Regions from separate parts of the Amycolatopsis stemonae genome, predicted to be linked through region 1. Evidence: riboswitches for the same ligand, from Rfam matches in the RefSeq annotation. Region 1 holds a riboswitch; the other holds the start of a gene.
What was found. Region 1 has a riboswitch for S-adenosylhomocysteine ahead of ahcY (adenosylhomocysteinase). Riboswitches for the same ligand answer to the same signal wherever they lie in the genome.

Region 1 (10,457 bases):
CGGCTGGAGCTCGGCGGTGACCAGCTCGGCCGCGCGCCCGGCGATCGCCCGCTGGAGGTCGGCCGCGTCGTCGAAGTGCTTGTAGAGACGGGTGCGCGCGACGCCGGCGCGTTCGGCGATCTGCTCGGTCGAGACGTCCGGGCCGTGCTCGGCGATCGCCGCCAGCGCCGCGTCGACGAACTCCGCGCGGCGCCGTTCCTGCTGGCCCGCCCAGCGCGTCGCCCGTCCGTCGACCTTGGTCACCCCGGAAGCCTACTCAAGACCCGTGCGCGGGTGTACGCTCGCCACAAGTAACTAGTACACCGCGTACCCCCTACTTTCGGAGGTCGCCATGGGCGTCGAAGCCCAGGACCGGGACGTCACCGCGGCTCGCCTGCTCAAGAGCTCCGCGAAGAACTCCTACGACCCGTACGTCGACATCGACTGGGCCGCGCCGCTCGCCGACGGCAAGGCGTACATGCCGCTGGAGCGCGTCTCCCTCTACGGCACCGACCTCTGGGCGCGGCTGACGCCCGAGCAGCGGATCGAGCTGTCCAAGCACGAGATCGCCAGCATCATGAGCGTCGGCCTGTGGTTCGAGATCGTCCTGATGCAGCTGCTCGCCCGCTACGTCTTCGACCTCGACGCGCGCACCGAGCACGCCCAGTACGCCATGACGGAGATCGGCGACGAGACGCGCCACTCCGTGATGTTCGCCCGCACCGCCGAACGCCTCGGCGTGCCGCGCTACGGCGTCCCGAAGGTCGTGCACCGCGCCGCGAAGGTGTTCGGCGCGACGGCCGCCGGGCCGTCGATGTTCGCCAGCGTGCTGGTCGCCGAGGAGACCACCGACCGGCTGCAGCGTTCGATGATGGACGACGACGGCATCCAGCCGCTGATCCGCTCGGTCAACCGCATCCACGTGGTCGAGGAGGCCCGGCACGTCCGGTTCGCCAAGGAGGAGGTGCTGCGGGAGACGCCGAAGCTGTCGAAGGCGGCCCTGCAGCGGCACCGGGTGCGGACCGCGCTCGTCGCGTTCGGCGTCATCGACAGCATGGTCGACCCGCGGGTGTACCGCAGCGTCGGGATCGACCCGCGCGAAGGCCGGGCCGCGGCGCTGGCCAACCCGCACTTCCACGAGACCCGGCGCTGGATGGCCGAGAAGATCGTGCCGTTCCTGCGCGAAGCGGGACTGATCGGCGGACGCTCCGAAGGCATCTGGCGGCGCGCGCACCTCCTCTGAGCCGCTGACGGCCTGAATCCCTTCCCGCGACGTTCCGGGCTGCGCCACGATTCCCCCGTGACCGACGGCTTCCCGCAGGACTTCACTCCCGCGCGCCCGCCGCTGCTCGCGCCCGGTCGTCACCGGCGCAGCGGACCCGGCCTGACCGTTACGGTGCGGAGCATGGGTACCGAAGGCAACCGCGCCCCGCAGGAGCTCGCATGACGGCCGTCCGCCCGGCCCGCGCCGACGACGAAGCCGCGCTCGCCAAGCTCGACGAGCGCACCTGGACCTCGGTGTCCTCGCCCGCTCCCCCGCCCCGGCCCGGCACCCCGTTCTTCGACGAGGGCACCCGGCCCGAAGACGTCCTCGTCGCCGAGCACGACGGCGTGGTCGCCGGCTACGTCTGGCTCGAGGAGGGGTTCGGCATCCCGGCGCACCGGCACGTCCGCGTGGTCGGCGGGCTCGCCGTCGCCCCGGACCGGCGCGGGCTCGGCCTCGGCCGCCGGCTCGTGGACGCCGCGGTGACCGAGGCGCGGCGGCGCGGTGCCCGCAAGCTGACGCTGCGCGTGCTCGGTCACAACACCGCGGCGCGCCGCGTCTACGAGCGCTGCGGGTTCGTAGTGGAAGGCGTGCTGCGCGGGGAATTCCACGTCGACGGCGAGGACGTCGACGACGTTCTCATGGCCCGCTCGCTCGCTTGACAGCTTCCCGGCGGCTTTGCCATTCTGGTTCCGGGCCGAGAGGCGCTGCGACGGAATTCGATTCCGCCACGCTCGGCCCGGACCACGACTCCAAGGGCGCCTCCCGCGAGGGAGGTGCCCTTTTTGGTTCGTGCGACACCTCCCGAGCGTTCCGCAACCCAGCAGTCAGGAAAGAGCTCGAGGAATGAGTGACAAACTGCAGACCCGCAACGGTCTGGACTTCGCCGTCGCCGACCTGTCCCTGGCCGAGGCCGGCCGCACCCAGCTGCGGCTGGCCGAGCACGAGATGCCCGGCCTGATGGCGATCCGCGAGGAGTACGCCGCCGCGCAGCCGCTCAAGGGCGCGCGCGTCGCCGGATCGCTGCACATGACCGTGCAGACCGCCGTGCTCATCGAGACGCTCGTCGCGCTCGGCGCCGAAGTGCGCTGGGTGTCCTGCAACATCTTTTCCACCCAGGACGAGGCCGCCGCCGCGGTCGTCGTCGGCCCCGGCGGCACGGTCGACGCCCCGGCCGGTACCTCCGTGTTCGCCTGGAAGGGCGAGACGCTCGAGGAGTACTGGTGGTGCACCGACCAGCTCTTCGCTTTCCCAGGCGGCAAGGCGCCGAACATGATCCTCGACGACGGCGGCGACGCGACCCTGCTCGTCCACAAGGGAGCCGAGTTCGAGGCGGCCGGCGCGGTGCCGCAACCGTCCGAAGAGGACCCCGAGGAGTACCGGATCATCCTCGACACGCTGCGCGCGAGCCTCGCGGCCGACGGTGACCGCTTCACCCGCATGGCCAAGGAAATCCGCGGCGTCACCGAAGAGACGACCAACGGCGTCAAGCGGCTCTACAAGCTGGCCCGCGACGGCGAGCTGCTCTTCCCCGCGATGAACGTCAACGACTCCGTCACGAAGTCCAAGTTCGACAACAAGTACGGCATCCGGCACTCCCTTGTGGACGGTCTCAACCGGGCCACCGACGTGATGATCGGCGGCAAGCGCGTGGTCGTCTGCGGCTACGGCGACGTCGGCAAGGGCGCGGTGGAGGCGCTGCGCGGCCAGGGCGCCCGGGTCGCGGTCACCGAGATCGACCCGATCTGCGCGCTGCAGGCGGCCATGGACGGCCTGGACGTCGTCGAACTGGACGACGTCGTGGGCCACGGCGACATCTTCATCACCACGACCGGGAACTTCGGGATCATTTCCGCGGACCAGATGAGCCGGATGAAGCACAACGCGATCGTCGCGAACGTCGGGCACTTCGACAACGAGATCGACATGGCCGGTCTCGCGAAACTGCCCGGAATCGTGAAGAAGGAAATCAAGCCGCAGGTGCACGAATGGACGTTCCCGGACGGCCACGCGATCATCGTGCTTTCCGAAGGCCGCCTGATGAACCTCGGCAACGCGACCGGCCACCCGTCGTTCGTGATGTCGAACTCGTTCACCAACCAGGCCATCGCCCAGATCGAGCTGTTCGCCAAGCCCGGCGAGTACGCCACCGACGTCCACCGCCTGCCGAAGCACCTCGACGAGAAGGTGGCCCGGCTGCACCTGGCCGCGCTCGGGGTGAAGCTCACGAAGCTGACGAAGGCCCAGGCGGACTACATCGGCGTCGACGTCGAAGGTCCGTACAAGCTCGATCACTACCGGTACTGACGCAGGGTTGCTCCATTTGACGCAGTTTGGAGCCCCGGGAAACTGGCCATCCTCCGGGTGACAGCGCATCCGCCCGGCCGGCACGCCGGACGGGTCCCATGCGAAGGAGTGTGTGCAAAGTGATCGTTCTCGGTGTAATTCTCCTCATCATCGGGTTCATCGTCGGAATCCCGGTGCTTTACACCATCGGCATCATTCTCGCGGTGGCCGGCGTGGCACTGGCCATCCTGGGCGGCACCGGCCGCCGGATCGGCGGGCGTGCGCACTGGTACTGATCCGTGACCCTCGAACGGCCTGGCGCGACGGCGATGCCGCTCGCGCCAGGCCGTTCGGCCGATCCACAACGGACCGGACGTAAAGGGTCCTCCGGCTCCGAGGGGGAGGGAGAGCCGAAGGACCCCGTTAGTGTTAGCACATCGCCCTGCCCGTGTACACAGCTGCATACACGATCGGGTTATCTCCTTACCTCTTCCTAACCCGGGAAGGCCTCCCCCGCCGACGGTGACGCCGGCCGGAAAGGCCTTCACGGGTCCTGGCGGGAGGCTCAGGAAGCTTGGCGCAGCAGGGATTTCGCGGCCGCGGCGGCGCACCCGCACCCGCTGCCGAGCGCCTGGCAGTCGACGATCAATGCGTGCCGGACGCGGTCACCGTCCGCGCAGGCCGCGTCCGTGCATTCCGTGAACCCGCCTTCCGGGTGCACCACCAGCGTGCCGTGGCAGTGGTCGATTCCCGCGTCACAGGAGGCGCACTCCATGACCGGCCCGCCTTTCCGCGATCGTGTCCGGTGTGCTCGCACCCCTTGGTACCACCGCGAAGCACGCGAACGCGGGACCGGCACGACGGCGTGTCGGCACGACCACCCATCCGAGGTCGTGGCGGACCACGCAAGGCGCGCTTCAGGCGGACTTCGGTGCGCGCTTCCGGGTCGCGGGCTTCTTCTTCGCCGCCGGCTTCTCGTCCTCTTCGGAGTCGTCCGAAGCGGACTTCGCCGCGCCGCGGGACTTCTTCGCCGCGTCCACGCTCGCCTGCAGGGCCGCCATCAGGTCGACCACGTCGGCCTTGGCCGTCACCGCCGCCGGCTTGGTCGTCTCGTCGCCCGCCACCTTGGCCTCGATCATCTCCTCGAGGGCCTCGCGGTAGTGGTCCTTGTACTTCTCCGGCTCGAACACCGGCTCGGCGAGCGAGTCGATCAGCGAGCCGGCCATCGTCAGTTCCTGGGGGCGGATCTGCGGCGGGTCGTCGCGCAGGAACGGGAAGTCCGGCTCGCGGACCTCGTCCGGCCACAGCATCGTCGTCATCACCAGGACATCGGAGTGCACGCGCAGCACCGCCATGCTCTCCCGCTGCCGCACGGCGACCTTGGCGATCGCCACCTGGCTCGACTTGTGCAGCGCGTCCCGCAGCACGAGGTACGGCTTCACCGCGTTCTTCTGCGGCTCCAGGTAGTACGTCCGGTCGTACTGGATCGGGTCGATCGACTCGAGCGGGACGAACTCCAGCACGTCGATCGTGCGCTGCGTCGGCAGCGGCAGCTCGGCCATCTCCGCGTCGGTGATGACGACCATCTCGCCGTCGGGCAGCTCGTAGCCCTTCGCGATCTCGGCGTAAGGCACCTCGGCGCCGTCGATCGTGCAGAACCGCTTGTACTGGATGCGGCCGCCGTCGGCCTCGTGCACCTGGCGCAGGGAGACGTTCTTGTTCTCGGTGGCCGCGTACAGCTGGATCGGGATGCTGACCAACCCGAACGACACGGAGCCCTTCCACATCGCCCGCATGCCACGCACCTCCGAGGTCGCCTTCACGCTACGTGACCACCGTAGCCCGAATCGTCCCCCGGCGACAGTGCGATCTACACCTCTGCCAGGTACTTCTCCCAAAGTGCCGGATCCATGAACCAGTGCCGGAAGTCCGTCGGATCCGAGAAACCGTTGACGAACCGCCGCGCGACCGCCGGTTTCTCACCCGCGACCCCGAGGAACTGGAGCACGTGCGGGGGCGGCGGCTGGAGCAGCGCGTTGGTCCAGTCGGTGACGTGCCGGGCGTACTCCCAGTAGCGCTCGAACGTGGCGTCCATCCACTCCGCGTCGAACGGCCGGTCACCGCGCTCGACGATCGCGTCCAGGTAGGTCGCGGCGCAGTGGCTCGCGTTGTTGGAGCCCTGGCCGGTGATCGGGTCGTTCGCCACGACGACGTCGGCCATGCCCAGCACGGTCGCCCCGCCGGGCAAGGTCCCGACCGGGTTGCGCACCACGGGCGTGTACCCGCCGGCCAGCGTCGCCTTGCCGTCGGTCAGCTCGGCGTCGCGGCAGCGCTCGTACTCCCACGGCACGAACTGCCGCATCAGGTCGAGGATGCGCACGAAGTGCTCGGCCGGGGCCGGGCGGTCGTCGAAGCAGTCCAGCGGCCCGCCGGGGACGCCCTCGAAGAACAGGATGTCGCAGTTCCCGCTGGTCGTGTAGGCCGGGATCATGAACAGCTCGCCGACGCCGGGGACGATGTTGAACCGCACCGCCGCCATGTCCGGGTGCTCCGGCCGCGGCCCGACGCCGTGGGCGTAAGCCAGCGAAAGCGCGCGCATCGGCTTCGTGAACGGCGACCGCTCCGGGACCCGGTCGAACAGCTGGACCAGCTCGCCCTTGCCGGCCGAGATGATCACCAGGTCGTAGAGCCGGGCCAGCGCGTCCAGTTCGGACGTCATCACGCCGTGGATGACGAGCTTGCCGCCGCGGTCCTCGAACAGCTCCAGCCAGCCCGCCATCTTCACGCGCTGGTCGACCGACTGGGCGTAGTCGTCCAGCTCACCCACCCAGTCGATGACACGGCCGCCGTCCGGCCCGGCCACCGACACGCCGAGCCCGCCGACCCGGACCGTCTCGTCTTCCCAGAGGTTCAGGCCGAGGTCCCGCTCGTGCTGCAGGGCGTTGTGGAACATGCACTGCGTCGACATCACACGCCCGCCGCGGATCTCGTCCGGCGTCCGCGCGGACATCACCGTGACGTCGTAGCCCTTGCCCTGCAGCCCGAGGGCCAGCTGCAGGCCGGACTGCCCGGCGCCGACGATCAGAACCCTGCGCATGAAGCTCGTTCTCCTTCTCAGGCGTTCGGGACGCTGCCGGCCAGCTCGCGCGGACCCGACAGCACCGCCAGTGACAGCGTGTGGCCGACCAGCTCGGTCAGCGTGGCGATCGTCGAGGCGCGGTCACGCGCGTCGCAGGTGACCAGCGGGACGCTCGGGTCGAGCGCGAGCGCGTCGCGCACCTCCTCGAGGTCGTGCACCGGCTTGCCCTCGAACTGGTTGACCGCCACCACGAACGGCAGCTCCGAGTCGTTCTCGAAGTAGTTGATCGCGGCGAACGACTCGTCGATGCGGCTGGTGTCGACCAGCACGACCGCGCCGAGCGCACCGCGGCTCAGATCGTCCCAGAGGAACCAGAACCGCGCCTGCCCCGGCGTGCCGAACAGGTACAGCAGCAGGTCCGGGCGCAGCGTGATGCGGCCGAAGTCCATCGCGACGGTCGTGGTCGACTTGCCGCCGGGCGGGATGTCGTCCACGCCTTCGCCGGCTTCGGTCATCCACGCCTCGTTGCTCATCGGCGGCACCTCGGACACCGCCCCGACGAACGTGGTCTTGCCGACACCGAAGCCCCCGGCGACGACGATCTTCGCGGAGATCGTCAGCAGTTCGCCCTCAGGCGGGGAGCCGCTTGAGCCCATCAAGGATCCTCTCGAGGACGTTGGTGTCGTGGTGGTAGGCGTGCGCCGTGGGGTGGACGAACACCGCGCCCTGGGACGCGAGGTCGCCGATGAGCACCCGCACCACGCCCAGCGGCAGGTCCAGCCCGACCGACAGCTCGGCGATCGAACTCCGCACGCGGGCGCGTTCGTAGAGCGAGCGCGACTCCGGCATGAGCGCGTCGCTCAGCGCCGGGTCGTACTGGGGCACCGAAACCAGCGTCTCCACGAGCAGCTGGTGGCGGGTGCTGGTGCGGCCGCCGGTGAGCGCGTACGCCCGGATGCGGCGGCTGCGCCGCGGCAAGGGGGTGTCCGTTGTGGACACGGGGATCACATCCTCGTCCTGCGTTCCGGCGCTTCGCCCCGGGCTGGGGGCCCCGCCACCCAGACCCCCGAAAGATTGGTCGGGCACGCCGATCACACCCGGGGGCGGCGCGCGGTGAGCACCTGGCGCAGTTCGGCGCGCACCTCGGGGGTGAGCGCGTGGCCGGCGTTGGTGATGAACTGGGTCATCTCGTAGGCGACCACCTTCATGTCCGCCTCGCCCGAGGTCAGCACCGCGAGCCCGGCACCGGAACCGATGCCCATGAAGAGGAAGTACCCGTGCGTGAGCCGGATGATGATCTGCTCGCAGGTGCCCTTCCCGAACAGCGCCGCGCTGTTGCCCGCCAGCGAGAGCAGGCCGCTGGCGATCGCCGCGAGCTGCTCGGCTTCGGCCTCGGCGACCGAGTCGGACGCGGTGAGGGGAAAGCCGTCCACGCTCATGATCAGCGCGTGGCTGACGCCGTGGACCTTGCGGACGAAGTCGTCGAGCAGCCAGGCGAAGTTCGCCGGTGCGGAGTGGGGGGCGCTCACGAGGCGGTTCCTCCGGACGTCTCGTCCTGCTGGGAGTGGTTGTTCTCGGCGCGCGCGGCCCGTTCGCCGTCGGCGAACGCGCCGAGGTCGGCCAGCAGCCGGTCGTGCCCGGAGCCGCCGTCGCTCGCCGGCGGCGGGGGTGGTTCCGGGGCGGCGCCGCGGATGCTGCCGGGCACCCGGCGCGGCAGGCCGTTCGCCGTGGTGCCGCCGGTCTGCTCGATCGGCCGCGGGCGGGGGCTGGGCTTGCGCGGCACCGGCGTGAGCGGCTCCTCCCGTGGGAAGGCGCCCGGGCGGCGGCGCGGGAGCCCGCCGACGCCGACCGGTTCGCCGGCCGCCGCCTTGACCGGCTCGACGGTCACCGTGCGGGTGCCCGACCAGGCGTTCTCGGCCAGCTCGGTGACGATGCCGGTGGGCAGCAGCACGGTGGCGACCGTGCCGTGCGGGCTGCGCCGGTCCAGGCGCACGGTGACGTCGTGGCGGGCGGCGAGCCGGGAGACGACCGCGAGGCCCATGTGGCGCGCGGCCGCGTCGTCGAGGTCGCCGCCGGCGGCCAGCCGTGCGTTGAGGCCGTCGACGCGGTCGGCCGGGATGCCGATGCCCTCGTCCTCGATCCGGACGAGCACGCTGCCCTGCTCGGTCAGGTGGGCGCTGACGTTCACCGGCGAGCTCGGCGACGACTGGTTGGCGGCGTTGTCGAACAGCTCGGCCAGCACCCGGCCCAGGTCCTCCGCGGCGAAGCCGACGACGCCGAGGTTCACCACGCGGCCGATGGTGATCCGGGCGTAGTGGTCGATCGAGGACATCGCCGCGCGCATGACGTCGAGCACCGAGGTCGCGCGGGCCGCGTCGTCGGCGGTCTCCTGACCGGCCAGGACGCGCAGGTTCTCGGCGTTGCGCCGCAGCCGGGTCGCGAGGTGGTCGAGCTGGTACAGCTCGGCGAGGCGGTGGTGGTCCTCCTCCTCCGCCTCCAGCTCTTCCAGCCGGGACAGGAGCTGGTCGAGCAGGTTGAGGTCGCGCAGGGCGACGCTGGCGCAGATCTCGGCCAGCACCGGGTCGCCGGCCGGCGGCGCGGCCGCGGGTTCGACGGGCGGGGTCAGCTCCGCGAGCGCCGGGCCGGGCGGGGGCGCGTACCCCGGGTGCTTCGGCGGCGCCGTCAGGAACTGCGCGGCGGCGACCCGCGAGCGGTCCAGCAGGACGCGTGATCGATCCAGGAGTTCCCGGGCCCGGCTCGCCATGTGGCCCCTCTTCTTCCTTGCGCAGGTGCGGATTCGGTGCGACGTGCCGACGACCCCCGGGCGGCGACGACGGACATGCAAGCAGAAAGGCTCGTTATGTGTCCACAACCCGTCCCCGCGCGAGCGCGGTTCGTGAGTGCGTACGCGGAGCGTCGCTCCTGGTGAGCGCAGTGCACTAGGCCATTCGGCTCAATTTTGCAATTTGCCTCCCGCGACGGAGCGCGCACGGTCGCCGATACCGCAGGCAGCGAAGGTTCGCACGCCGAAAACCGGAGCCCTGTCCGGTTCGCCCCGATATTGCGTGCCACGCAAATTTTTGCGGGGCACGCAAGTTTTTCGCTACACTCTGTTCATGCCGCCGGAACCGCCCCCGAAGCTCACGCTGCGCGAACGCAAGAAGCGCGAGGCACGCCGCGCCCTCGCGCAGGCCGCATTGCGGCTGACGCTGGAGCGCGGGCTGGAGAACGTGCGGGTCGAGGACATCGCCACCGAGGTGGGCGTCTCGCCCCGCACATTCAACAACTACTTCTCCAGCAAGGAGCAGGCGGTCTGCTCGGTCGTCGTCGACCGCCACGAGGGGATGCGCGAAGCCCTGCTCGCCCGGCCCGAGGGCGAGCCGCTCTGGGAGTCGGTCAAGCAGGCCGTGATCCACCAATATTCGCGTGAGGGCGAGCCGGATCGCGCGTATGTTGCGCGTATCCGGGACCTCATGGGGCAGCTCATGCTGCGCGGCGAGTTCCTCAACGCCCACGCGGCGGTCGAGCGCGTCCTCGCCGAGACCATCGCGAAGCGGGCGGGCGGTGCCGACCACCTGCTGTGCCGGCTGATGGCCTCCACGGTGGAAAGCGCTGTCCGCGTCGCCTTCGTCAACTGGTTCATGACCGAGGGCGAACCGTTCCTGCCGACGCTGGAGCGGCTGCTGGACGAGCTGGCCACCGGCATGCCGACGCTGACCGGCGGCACCGCACCGAAACCCGAACCGACCACCACCACGTCCACACCACTGGGGGAACCGTTGTGCTAGTCAAGCTCCTGCGCAGCCACCTGCGCCCGTACCGGAGCACGCTGTGGGTGATCGTGCTGCT
Region 2 (10,457 bases), on a different contig from region 1:
CCCTTGCGCCGCGCGTAGTCCTCGATCTGGTCGCGGCCGAGGCGGCCGACGGTGAAGTAGCGGGAGTCCGGGTGCGCGAAGATCAGCCCGGACACGCTCGCCGCCGGCGTCATCGCGAACGACTCCGTCAGGTCCATGCCCAGGCGGTCCGCCTCCAGCAGCGCGAACAGCTCGCGCTTCTGGCTGTGGTCCGGGCTGGCCGGGTAGCCCAATGCCGGGCGGATCCCGCGGAAGCGCTCCGCGTGCAGGTCCTCCAGCTTCGGCTCGGCGTCGGGCTCGAACCAGTCGCGGCGGGCCCGCAGGTGGATGTGCTCGGCGAACGCCTCGGCGAGGCGGTCGGCCAGCGCCTTCACCATGATCGCGCGGTAGTCGTCCTGCTCGGCTTCGTACTTCGCGGCCAGCTTCTCGGCGCCGTGGATCGCGACCGCGAAGCCGCCGAGGTGGTCGCCTTCCGGCGCGATGTAATCGGCCAGGCAGCGGTTGGCGCGGTCCTCCGGCTTCGACGTCTGCTGGCGCAGCATCGGGAACGCGACGTGCGAGAACTCGCCGTCGAGCAGGATGTCGTCGCCCTCGCTGTGGGCCGGCCAGAACGCGTACGCGCCCTTCGCGGTGAAGCTGCCGTCCGCGATGATCTGGTCGAGCAGCGTGTTCGCGTCGTCGAACAGCTCACGCGCGACCGGCTGCTCCAGGATCGCCGGGTACTTGCCCTTGAGCTGCCAGGCCAGGAACAGGAACTGCCAGTCGATCATCTCGCGCAGCTCGGCGATCGCCGGCTCGACGACCCGCGTGCCGGTGAACAGCGGCTCCGGCAGGTCGGCGAACACCACCTGCTCGCGGTTCAGCCGCGTCTGCTCGAGGGTGAGCATCGGGCGGCGCTGCTTGCTCGCGTGCTGCTCGCGCAGCACCTCCTGATCGGCGCGGTTCTTCTCGGCGAGCGCGATCGACCGGTCCGGGTCGAGCAGGTCGGACACGACCCCGACCACGCGCGACGCGTCCAGCACGTGGACGGTCGCGTTGTCGTAGGCCGGCGCGATCTTGACCGCGGTGTGCTGACGGGACGTCGTCGCGCCGCCGATCAGCAGGGGCAGCTTCAGCCCGCGCCGCTGCATCTCGGTCGCGACCGCGACCATCTCGTCCAGCGACGGCGTGATCAGCCCGGACAGCCCGACCGCGTCGGCGCCTTCGGTGACGGCCGTGTCGAGGATCTTCGCGGCCGGCACCATCACGCCGAGGTCGATCACCTCGTAGTTGTTGCAGCCCAGCACGACCCCGACGATGTTCTTGCCGATGTCGTGGACGTCGCCCTTCACCGTGGCGAGCACGATCTTGCCCTGGCCGCCGCTCGAGGCCAGCCGGCCTTCCTGGCGCGCCTTCTCCTTCTCCGCCTCCATGAACGGCTCGAGGTAGGCGACGGACCGCTTCATCACGCGCGCGCTCTTGACCACCTGCGGCAGGAACATCTTGCCGGAGCCGAACAGGTCGCCGACGATCTTCATGCCGTCCATCAGCGGCCCCTCGATGACGTCGAGGGGCCGGGCCAGCTGCTGCCGCGCCTCTTCGGTGTCGTCCTCGATGTAGTCGACGATGCCGTGCACCAGCGCGTGCGACAGCCGCGCCTCGACGCTGCCTTCGCGCCACGAGAGGTCCACGACGCGCTTGGTGCCGCTGCCCTTGACGTTCTCGGCGAAGCTGACCAGCCGGTCCGTCGCGTCTTCGCGGCGGTCGAAGAGCACGTCCTCGACCAGCTCGAGGAGGTCCTTCGGGATGTCTTCGTAGACCGCGAGCTGGCCGGCGTTCACGATGCCCATGTCCAGGCCGGCCTTCATGGCGTGGAACAGGAACGCCGAGTGCATCGCCTCGCGGACGACGTCGTTGCCGCGGAAGGAGAACGACAGGTTCGAGATGCCACCGGAGATGTGGACGCCGGGGCAGCGCTCCTTGATCCTCGGCAACGCGTCGATGAACGCCTTCGCGTAGCCGTTGTGCTCGGCGATGCCGGTGGCGACGGCGAGGACGTTCGGGTCGAAGATGATGTCCTCGCCCGCGAAGCCGGCCTCCTGCGTGAGCAGGTCGTAGGCGCGGGCGCAGATCTCGACCTTGCGGTCGGCGGTGTCGGCCTGGCCCCGCTCGTCGAAGGCCATCACGACGACGCCGGCGCCGTAGTTGCGGATGGTGCGGGCCTGCGCGAGGAACGGCTCCTCGCCCTCCTTGAGGCTGATCGAGTTCACCACGCCCTTGCCCTGCAGGCAGCGCAGGCCGGCTTCGAGCACGCTCCACTTGGAGCTGTCGACCATGACCGGGATCCGCGCGACCTCGGGCTCGGTGGCGATGAGGTTGAGGAAGGTCGTCATCGCCTCCTCGGACTCGAGCAGGTCGGCGTCCATGTTGACGTCGAGCAGGTTGGCCCCGCCCCGGACCTGCTCCAGCGCGACGTCGACGGCCGCCTGGTGGTCGCCCGACTCGATGAGCCGGCGGAACCGCTTGGAGCCGGTGACGTTGGTCCGTTCGCCGATCATCACGAACCCGGTGTCGGCGCCGATGCCGAACGGCTCGAGCCCGCTGAACCGGGTGTGCGTGCGCGGCGCGGGCACCTCCCGCGGCGTGACGTCCTTCGCGGCTTCGGCGATCTTCGCGATGTGCGCCGGGCTGGTGCCGCAGCAGCCGCCGACCAGGTTGACCAGGCCTTCGCGGGCGAACCCGCCGATCAGCCCGGCGGTCTCCTCCGGGGTCTGGTCGTAGCCGCCGAAGGCGTTGGGCAGTCCGGCGTTCGGGTGGCAGGCGACGTAGGCGTCGGCGATCCGGGCGAGCTCCTCGACGTGCGGGCGCATCTCTTCCGCGCCCAGCGAGCAGTTCACGCCGACGACCAGCGGTTTCGCGTGCTCGATCGAGCTCCAGAACGCCTCGACGGTCTGGCCCGAGAGCGTCCGGCCGCTCAGGTCGACGATCGTCACCGAGATCCACAGCGGCAGGTGCGGCGCGACGTCGCGGGCGGCGGCGATCGCGGCCTTGCAGTTGAGCGTGTCGAAGATCGTCTCGATCAGCAGCAGGTCGACGCCGCCCTCGGCGAGCCCGGCGATCTGCTCCGCGTAGGCCGCCTTGACCTGCTCGAACGTCACCGCGCGGTAGGCGGGGTCGTCGACCTTGGGCGACAGGCTGAGGGTGACGTTCAGCGGCCCGATCGACCCGGCGACGAACTTCCCGCCCAGCTCGTCGGCGGCCTGGCGGGCCAGCTGCGCCCCGCGGACGTTCATCTCGCGGACGTGGTCCTGGAGGCCGTAGTCGGCCTGGCCGATGCTGGTGGCCGTGAAGGTGTTCGTCGTGGTGATGTCCGCGCCGGCCGCGAGGTACTGGCGGTGGACGTCGAGGATGACGTCCGGGCGGGTGAGGTTCAGCAGGTCGGGGTCACCGGTGACGTCGTGGGTGTGCTCGCCGAAGCGGTCGCCGCGGTAGTCGGCCGGGGTCAGCCCGGCGCCCTGCAGCATGGTGCCCCAGGCACCGTCGAGCACCGCCACCCGCCGGCCGAGCAGCTCGCGCAGGCGCGCGGTGGCTTCGGACTCATTGGGGTTCATCGGCAGCCTCCCTCATCCGGGAGGCGCCCTTGGTCGGTGGTTCCCGGTCGAGCGTGGCGGACCCGGCGGTCCGTTGCAGCGCCTCTCGACCTGTGGTCCACGGTACTGGAACCGGGTGCGCGCACGCCATCCCGCCCCGCCGGCGCGTCCACTGACTGGGACACCGTGAGTCCACAATGGATTTTCGGGTTCACCCTGCCTCCGCGTCTTTCCCGGTTGCGCCCACCCTGCCGCACCGGGCGCGGGCGCTCTGCTCCCCGCCTGCTCACCCCGGGCTCCTCCACCATCGTTCGAGCGGCCCACGACGTTACTCTCCGCGTTCGCGTTGGTACTTTTCGCGGTCCCGACCCACCTTGAAAACTGAAACACGTTCTAATACGCTCCACGCGTGGACTACGGAATCGTGCTGTTCACCAGCGACCGGGGCATCACCCCCGCCTCCGCGGCGCGCGCCGCGGAAACCGCGGGGTTCGCCACCTTCTACGTGCCCGAGCACACGCACATCCCGGTGAAACGCGAGTCACCGCACCCGCGCACCGGCGACGCGTCCCTGCCCGACGACCGCTACAGCCGCACCCTCGACCCGTGGGTGGCCCTGGCGACGGCCGCGGCGGTGACGTCGCGGATCCGGCTGTCGACGGCGGTGGCCCTCCCGGTGGAGAGCGACCCGATCACGCTCGCCAAGACGATCGCGAGCCTCGACCACCTCTCCGGCGGCCGCGTCACGCTCGGCACCGGCTTCGGCTGGAACGTCGACGAGCTGACCGACCACGGCGTCCCGGGCCACCGCCGCCGCACCGCGCTGCGCGAGTACCTCGAGGCGATGAGTGCACTGTGGACACAGGAGGAGGCGTCCTACGCCGGCGAGTTCGTCTCGTTCGGACCGAGCTGGGCGTGGCCCAAGCCGGTCCAGCCGCACATCCCGGTGCTGCTGGGCGCGGGCCCGACGGAGAAGACGTTCCGCTGGATCGCGCGGCACGCGGACGGCTGGATCACGACGCCGGCGGACACGGACCTGGACGGGCACGTGGCCCTGCTGAAGGAGATCTGGCTCGCGGAAGGCCGGGCGGGGGCGCCGCGGATCTGCGCCCTCGGCGAGCGGCCGGACCCGGAACGCCTGGCGCACCTGGATTCCCTCGGCGTGACCGAGACGATCTTCGGGCTGCCGGACCGTTCGCCGGACGAGGTCGAAGCCTGGATCGGGCGCCTGGCGGGCAAACTCGGGCTCGTCACTGCCCCCGCGCACTGAAGCGGCGGGGCACGGATCCCGTGCCCCGCCGTCAAGACCCCCCGGGGTCAGCTCTTGGCCGTGACGCCCTGGCGCGCCCGGAGGTCGAGCTCGATCTGCTCGAGCGAACGCCCCTTCGTCTCGGGCACCAGCCACTTCGTGAGCACGAACAGCACCACGTTGATGCCGGCGAACAGGAACATCGAACCGCCGATGCCGAGCGACTTCGGGTCGGAAATGATCGGGAACACCGCGCTCACGATGCCGGTCGCCGCCCAGAGGACCACGCTGCTGACACCCATGCCCGCCGCGCGGAACTTCAGCGGGAACACCTCGGACATCATCACCCAGACCACCGCGCCCCAGCCGAGCTCGTAGCCGACCAGGTACAGCACCATCATCACCAGCATCAGGATGCCGCGCGTGCCGGTGTCGTGGACGTTCAGCACGACGAACCCGGCCGCCACCAGCGTGATCACCATGATCACGTTGCCGATCAGGAGCAGCGGCTTGCGGCCCCAGCGGTCCACCACGAACACGACCCACGCGGTGAACAGGAACTTCGTGACGCCCAGCAGAACACCCGAAAGCAGCGCGGCCTGCGTGGCGAAGCCGAGGCCGATCAGCATCGTCGGGAAGTACGCGTTGATCGCGTTGACCCCGCTGAACTGCTGGCCGATCGCGAGCAGCAGCGCCACCACCAGCATCGGCCGCACGAAGCCGGAGAACAGGTCGCGCAGGCGCGGCTTTTCTTCGGTGTCGAGCCGGATGACCTCATTGATCGTCTCGATCTCTTGGTCGAGGTTCACGGTGGTGCCGTGCGCGCTCGCGAGGACTCGCCGGGCCTCCTCTTCCCGGCCGTTCTTCACCAGCCAGCGCGGCGTCTCCGGCAGGAACACCAGCCCGACGAGCAGCACCGCCGCCGGGACGATCGCGCCGGCGAACATCCAGCGCCAGGCCGAGTTCGGGCCGAGCCAGTAGCTCACCAGGAACGCGATCAGGATGCCGAGCACGATGAAGATCTGGTTCAGCGCGCCCATCGCGCCGCGCAACCGCGCCGGCGCCAGCTCCGACAGGTAGGTCGGGACGGTCGACGACGAAAGGCCGATCCCGAGGCCGATGACCAGCCGCGAAACCACGAGCAGCGCGAACGTCGGCGAGAAGGCCGCCGCCAGCGTGCCCACGATGACGATCGCCGCGGCGACCATGATCGTGCGCCGCCGGCCGAGGGCTTCGTTGGTACGGCTGGAGAACAGCGCGCCGACGATGGCACCGACCGACAGGCTGGCGGTGATCACGCCCTTGTCCCAGCTGGTCAGCGCCCAGAGTTTCCCGATGAACGGGAGCACCCCGGAAATCACGCCGAGGTCGTAGCCGAACAAGATGCCACCGAGCGCGCCGAAGAAGTACAAGGTGGTCCGGCTGATGTGCCGCGCCGGGGCTGTCTGCGTCATTGCCGGGTCGCCTCTTTCGTAGGTCCAGTCCAGCCAGCGGCGTCCACATTCACACGCCGGAAATAGCCGGGCAAGACAGTCGTCGATAACAATTCAGAAACGTGATCGCCGTTCACATATGTGACTCTTCTAAGCGCACACCACTACTCCGTCTGCCGCAGTCGCGAATCAGTGCACAATGGACACGGCCGCCGACGCGCGCGGGTTCGATCAATCCACTATGGACAATCGCGGCGCAGCAGGTCGGCGAAGGCCGTGAAGGGGAATCCCGGGAGCCGGGCAAATCGGGCAGAGTCCGGGCTCACCGCAAGGTCGGGGAGACGGTGAACCCGGACGTGCGCGCCGGACCCGTTCGGGCGGGTCGGCGGCGCAGGCGGGAAGGGGGTTTCAACCCACCCCCAGGCGGTTGAAACCCCCTCCCCGCGCCCCCAGCCCGGAGCGGCCGGCCCGAGCATCCGCAGCCTGCTCGGGCGACGCCCTGGTAGCTATCACTCTCCCGGTTGTGGTCACCGGCCGCCATTCCTGCCGAAAGAGGACTTTCTTCCACCCCGAAACCCCGCTGAGCTGCGAATACGTGGTCGCGGCGGTACGGATCTACCCAGCCGGGCGGGCAAAAGTTACCCCTGGCCGCGAGCGGCTCAGGCGCTCTCCAGCACGACCTTCCCGACGTGGGTGCCGGACTCGAGGTGCTTGACGGCGTCGGCGACCTCTTCGAAGGCGAACCGGCGGTCGATCACGGGCCGCAGCCCGCTGTGCTCGACGGCCCGGTTCATGGCCTGGAACGTCTCCCTCGACGCGTTCGTCAACCCGCGCAGGGTCAGCTGCTTGACCAGCACGAGCACCGGGTCGGCGGCGCCCTCGTGGGTGAGCACGCCGGCGACGCTGACGTGCCCGCCCGGCCGGGCGGCGAGCATCGACTGGCCGATCGTGCCGCCCCCGCCGACGTCGACGACGTGGTCGACGCCGCCGCCGGTCAGCTCCGCCGCCGCCACGCCCCACTCCGGCGTCGTCGTGTAGTTGATCGTCTCGGCCGCGCCGAGGGCGCGCAGGCGGGCCAGCTTCTCGTCCGAGCTGGACGTCGCGATCACGCGGGCGCCGCCGAGCACGGCGAACTGCAGCGCGAACGTCGCCAGCCCGCCGCTGCCCTGGGTCAGCACGGTCTGGCCCGGCGTCACCCGGCCTTCCTCGACGACCGCGCGCCACGCCGTCGCACCGGCGCTGGGCAGCGTCGAGGCCTCGGCGAAGTCCAGGTGCGCGGGGACGGCGACGAGCGCGTCCTCGGCGAAGACGGCGTACTCCGCGAGCACTCCGTCGAGCGAGCCGGACAGGTCTTCGGCCGTCTTCTCCGGGGTACCGGGTCCCGAGAGCCATCTCGGGAAGTACGTCGCGGCCACCCGGTCGCCCGCCGACCACGCGCGCACGCCGTCGCCGACCGCGACGACCTCGCCCGCGCCGTCGGACAGCGGCACGACGTCCGGCTTCACCGGCATCGGGTAGAAACCCTTCAGGATCATCAGGTCGCGGGCGTTGAGCGCCCACCCGCGCAGCCGGACCAGCACCTGGCCGGGACCGGGTTCGGGAACGGCACGCTCGGCCAGGACGAGCTCGGCGCCGGGACGCGGCAGGGAAAAGGACTTCACAGCGGCTCCAAGGGTGCGGGAACTCCTCAACCCGGCCAGTGTGTCGAAGTCGCGAGCTCCGCGTCGACGATCTCCAGAAGTCGTGGGGTCAGTTCGGCGAGCGAGGTCGCGAAGTGGCGGACGCCGTAGCCGGCCATGAACTCCCGCTGCCGCGCGTGGGCCGGGCTGCCGGGGAAGCCGACGAACCCGGCGCCGTGCGCGCGGGCGTCCTCGGCCACCCGGCTGACGTCGTCGACGAACACGATCTCGTCGAAGCCGACGCCGAGCACGCTCCGGGCGATGTGGTCGACGCCCGGCCGGTGCTCGTTGATGCTGACGTACGGCACTTCCGGGTCGAGCAGGTCGACGTACTCCCCGAGGTACCGGTCGAAGGTGTGCTCGCGGGTCCGGCCGCCGTAGCAGACCAGCCGGACGGGCAGTTTCGAGAGCGCCTCCAGGCAGTCCCGCACGCCTTCGGCGACGCGTATCGGGTGTTCGGCCAGGTACTCCTGCCGGGCCGCCCACAGCTGCTCGAGCGTCTTCTCCGCCGGCTGGTCGAGCCCGCACAGCCGGGTGATCTTCTCGGCGACGACGACGTCGCGCAGCCCGATCACGTCCCGCTCGGCCGCTTCGTCGTAGACACCGCCGTGGTCGCGGACGTACCGGGCGATCATCGCCAGGTACGTGTCGTCGATGAGGACGCCGTCGCAGTCCAGCGCGACGGCACGCAGCTTCCGCAGGCCGGTCACCGCTGCGCGAACACTTCGCGCGCGGCGCCGATGGCGTTGAGCGCGGCCGGGAAACCGCAGTAGAACGCCAGGTGCAGGATCGTCTCGATGACGTCCTGCTCGGTGCCCCCGACGTTGAGCAGGGCGTGGATGTGCACCTTCAGCTGCGGCAGCGCGGTGCCCAGCGCGACGCACGCGGCGACCGTGACGATCTCGCGGTGCCGCAGGTCCAGGTGCGGCCGGTTGTACAGCTCGCCGAAGGTGAACTCGACGATGTAGGTGGCCAGGTCCGGCGCGATGTCCGCGAGCGCCGCGGCGACCTTCTCCCCCGCTTCGCCGTCGACGGCCTTCAACGCGGCCAGGCCGCGCTCGTAGCGGTCCTCGATGCCGGCCCACGGAAGGTCGGCGGGCGGTTCGGCCGGCGGCTCCTCGGGCGGCAGGGTTTCGAACACGGCCTTCAGCTCGCCCAGGGCGTTCAGGGTGGCGGGGAAGCCGGCGAACGAGCTGATCTGGATGACCGCCTCGACGAGCTGGCGGCGGCCGCAGCCGACGTTCAGCGCGGCCTTGGCGTGGAACTGCAGCTGCGAGCCCGCGTAGCCGAGCGCGGTGAGGGCCGCGACCGTCACCAGCTGCCGCTCGGGCAGCGGCAGGCCGGGCCGGTGGTAGACGTCGCCGTAGATGAACCCGACGCACTGCTCCCCGAACTCGGCCTCGCCGATGCTCGCGAACAGGTCCAGCACTGCGGGCCGCTCCGCGCCGCCGAGCCGCTGGATGAGCTCCAGGCCCTGGGCGAAGGACGCGTCCTGCGTTTCCGGCATCGTGATGCCCTCCCCTTTCACGTGGTGACTGCGGCTCACCCGAGGTAGGCCCGGGTGGCCTGGTCGGCTTTCCGGCGTTCCAGCGCGTCGATGCGCCGTTGCGCGATCATGGCGTACTCGATGACGGCCGTGGCGATCGTGCGGCCGTGCTGGCGCACGGCGGTCACGGCCCGGAACTTCAGGTTGGTCTCGCGGGCGAGGTCGGACTCCTCGATCAGCGACTCGACCGTGGCCGGCAGCGGGAACAGGAAGTCCTGGAAGGACAGGTCGATCCGCTGCCACACGCCCGCGTAGCCCAGCCGGCCCAGGCCGGGCCGGACCGCCGTTTCGAACTGCGCGATGCAGATCTGCCGCATCGCCTCGACGATCACGATGCCCTGCACGTGCTCGCCGGTGTGGTGGTCGAGGATCAGCTCGTTGTCGCGGTGGATCCGGAGGTCCGCCCGGCAAAGCTGGTCCGCCGGCGAGTGCACGCCGGACAGCAGGACGTTGCGGGGCCGGTCCTTGTGGACGATCCCGGCCCGCGCGCGCGGCTGCCGGAAGGTGTCCCGGTCGGCCAGGCGCACCGGAGCGCGGCCCTTTTCGGTGGCGGCCTCGATGAGGTCGCAGTCGGTCTCGTCGACGCCCTGCCCGGCGTGCACGACCCACTCGACCGGCTCGCCGCACGGTTCGTCCGCGCCGGCCGCTTCGATGAGCGCCAGCAGGCCCGTCATCGTCAGCACCCGGTCGCCGCGGGCGAACCGGCCGAACCGGTCGGCGACCACGACGACGTCGCGGTGGGTGCGGCCGACCCCGGCCGCCGGGTCCCGTTCACCGGGACACGCTGGATCGTCCGGTACCACGTTCTCCCACTGGGTTCTGGTCGGTTCGGGCGTCACAGCCCCGCCGAGGCGCGGACGTCCGGGAGTGCTTCGGCGAGGTAGCGGGCGGTCGCCGCCTTGCGCCAGCGCGGGCCGGCCAGCTCGGTGGCCAGCACGCCGAGCATGGCGTGCACCATGTCCGGCTGCTTGGCCACGTCGGTGGCCAGCAGCGGCTCGACCT

Region 2: it holds a riboswitch for S-adenosylhomocysteine, as region 1 does, so the genes downstream of both, metH (methionine synthase) here and ahcY (adenosylhomocysteinase) in region 1, are expected to answer to the same signal.

Annotation. Positions count from the first base shown of each region.
Region 1 covers NZ_BAAGUJ010000011.1:534-10,990, forward strand. Annotated here, with positions in the region: gene ACYVLJ_RS33180 (TetR/AcrR family transcriptional regulator) at 1-243, opposite strand, end outside; gene ACYVLJ_RS33185 (AurF N-oxygenase family protein) at 332-1,222, shown strand; gene ACYVLJ_RS33190 (hypothetical protein) at 1,280-1,426, shown strand; gene ACYVLJ_RS33195 (GNAT family N-acetyltransferase) at 1,423-1,905, shown strand; S-adenosyl-L-homocysteine riboswitch at 1,937-2,014, shown strand; gene ahcY (adenosylhomocysteinase) at 2,090-3,550, shown strand; gene ACYVLJ_RS33205 (hypothetical protein) at 3,670-3,825, shown strand; gene ACYVLJ_RS33210 (hypothetical protein) at 4,095-4,304, opposite strand; gene ku (non-homologous end joining protein Ku) at 4,447-5,325, opposite strand; gene ACYVLJ_RS33220 (styrene monooxygenase/indole monooxygenase family protein) at 5,400-6,626, opposite strand; gene ACYVLJ_RS33225 (GTP-binding protein) at 6,644-7,264, opposite strand; gene ACYVLJ_RS33230 (DUF742 domain-containing protein) at 7,239-7,607, opposite strand; gene ACYVLJ_RS33235 (roadblock/LC7 domain-containing protein) at 7,700-8,137, opposite strand; gene ACYVLJ_RS33240 (sensor histidine kinase) at 8,134-9,372, opposite strand; gene ACYVLJ_RS33245 (TetR/AcrR family transcriptional regulator) at 9,725-10,396, shown strand; gene ACYVLJ_RS33250 (ABC transporter ATP-binding protein) at 10,390-10,457, shown strand, end outside.
Region 2 covers NZ_BAAGUJ010000026.1:71,707-82,163, reverse strand. Annotated here, with positions in the region: gene metH (methionine synthase) at 1-3,569, opposite strand, end outside; S-adenosyl-L-homocysteine riboswitch at 3,584-3,662, opposite strand; gene ACYVLJ_RS46205 (LLM class F420-dependent oxidoreductase) at 3,958-4,818, shown strand; gene ACYVLJ_RS46200 (MFS transporter) at 4,866-6,251, opposite strand; gene ACYVLJ_RS46195 (zinc-dependent alcohol dehydrogenase family protein) at 6,890-7,891, opposite strand; gene ACYVLJ_RS46190 (HAD family hydrolase) at 7,918-8,619, opposite strand; gene ACYVLJ_RS46185 (carboxymuconolactone decarboxylase family protein) at 8,616-9,416, opposite strand; gene ACYVLJ_RS46180 (AfsA-related hotdog domain-containing protein) at 9,452-10,294, opposite strand; gene ACYVLJ_RS46175 (hypothetical protein) at 10,291-10,457, opposite strand, start outside.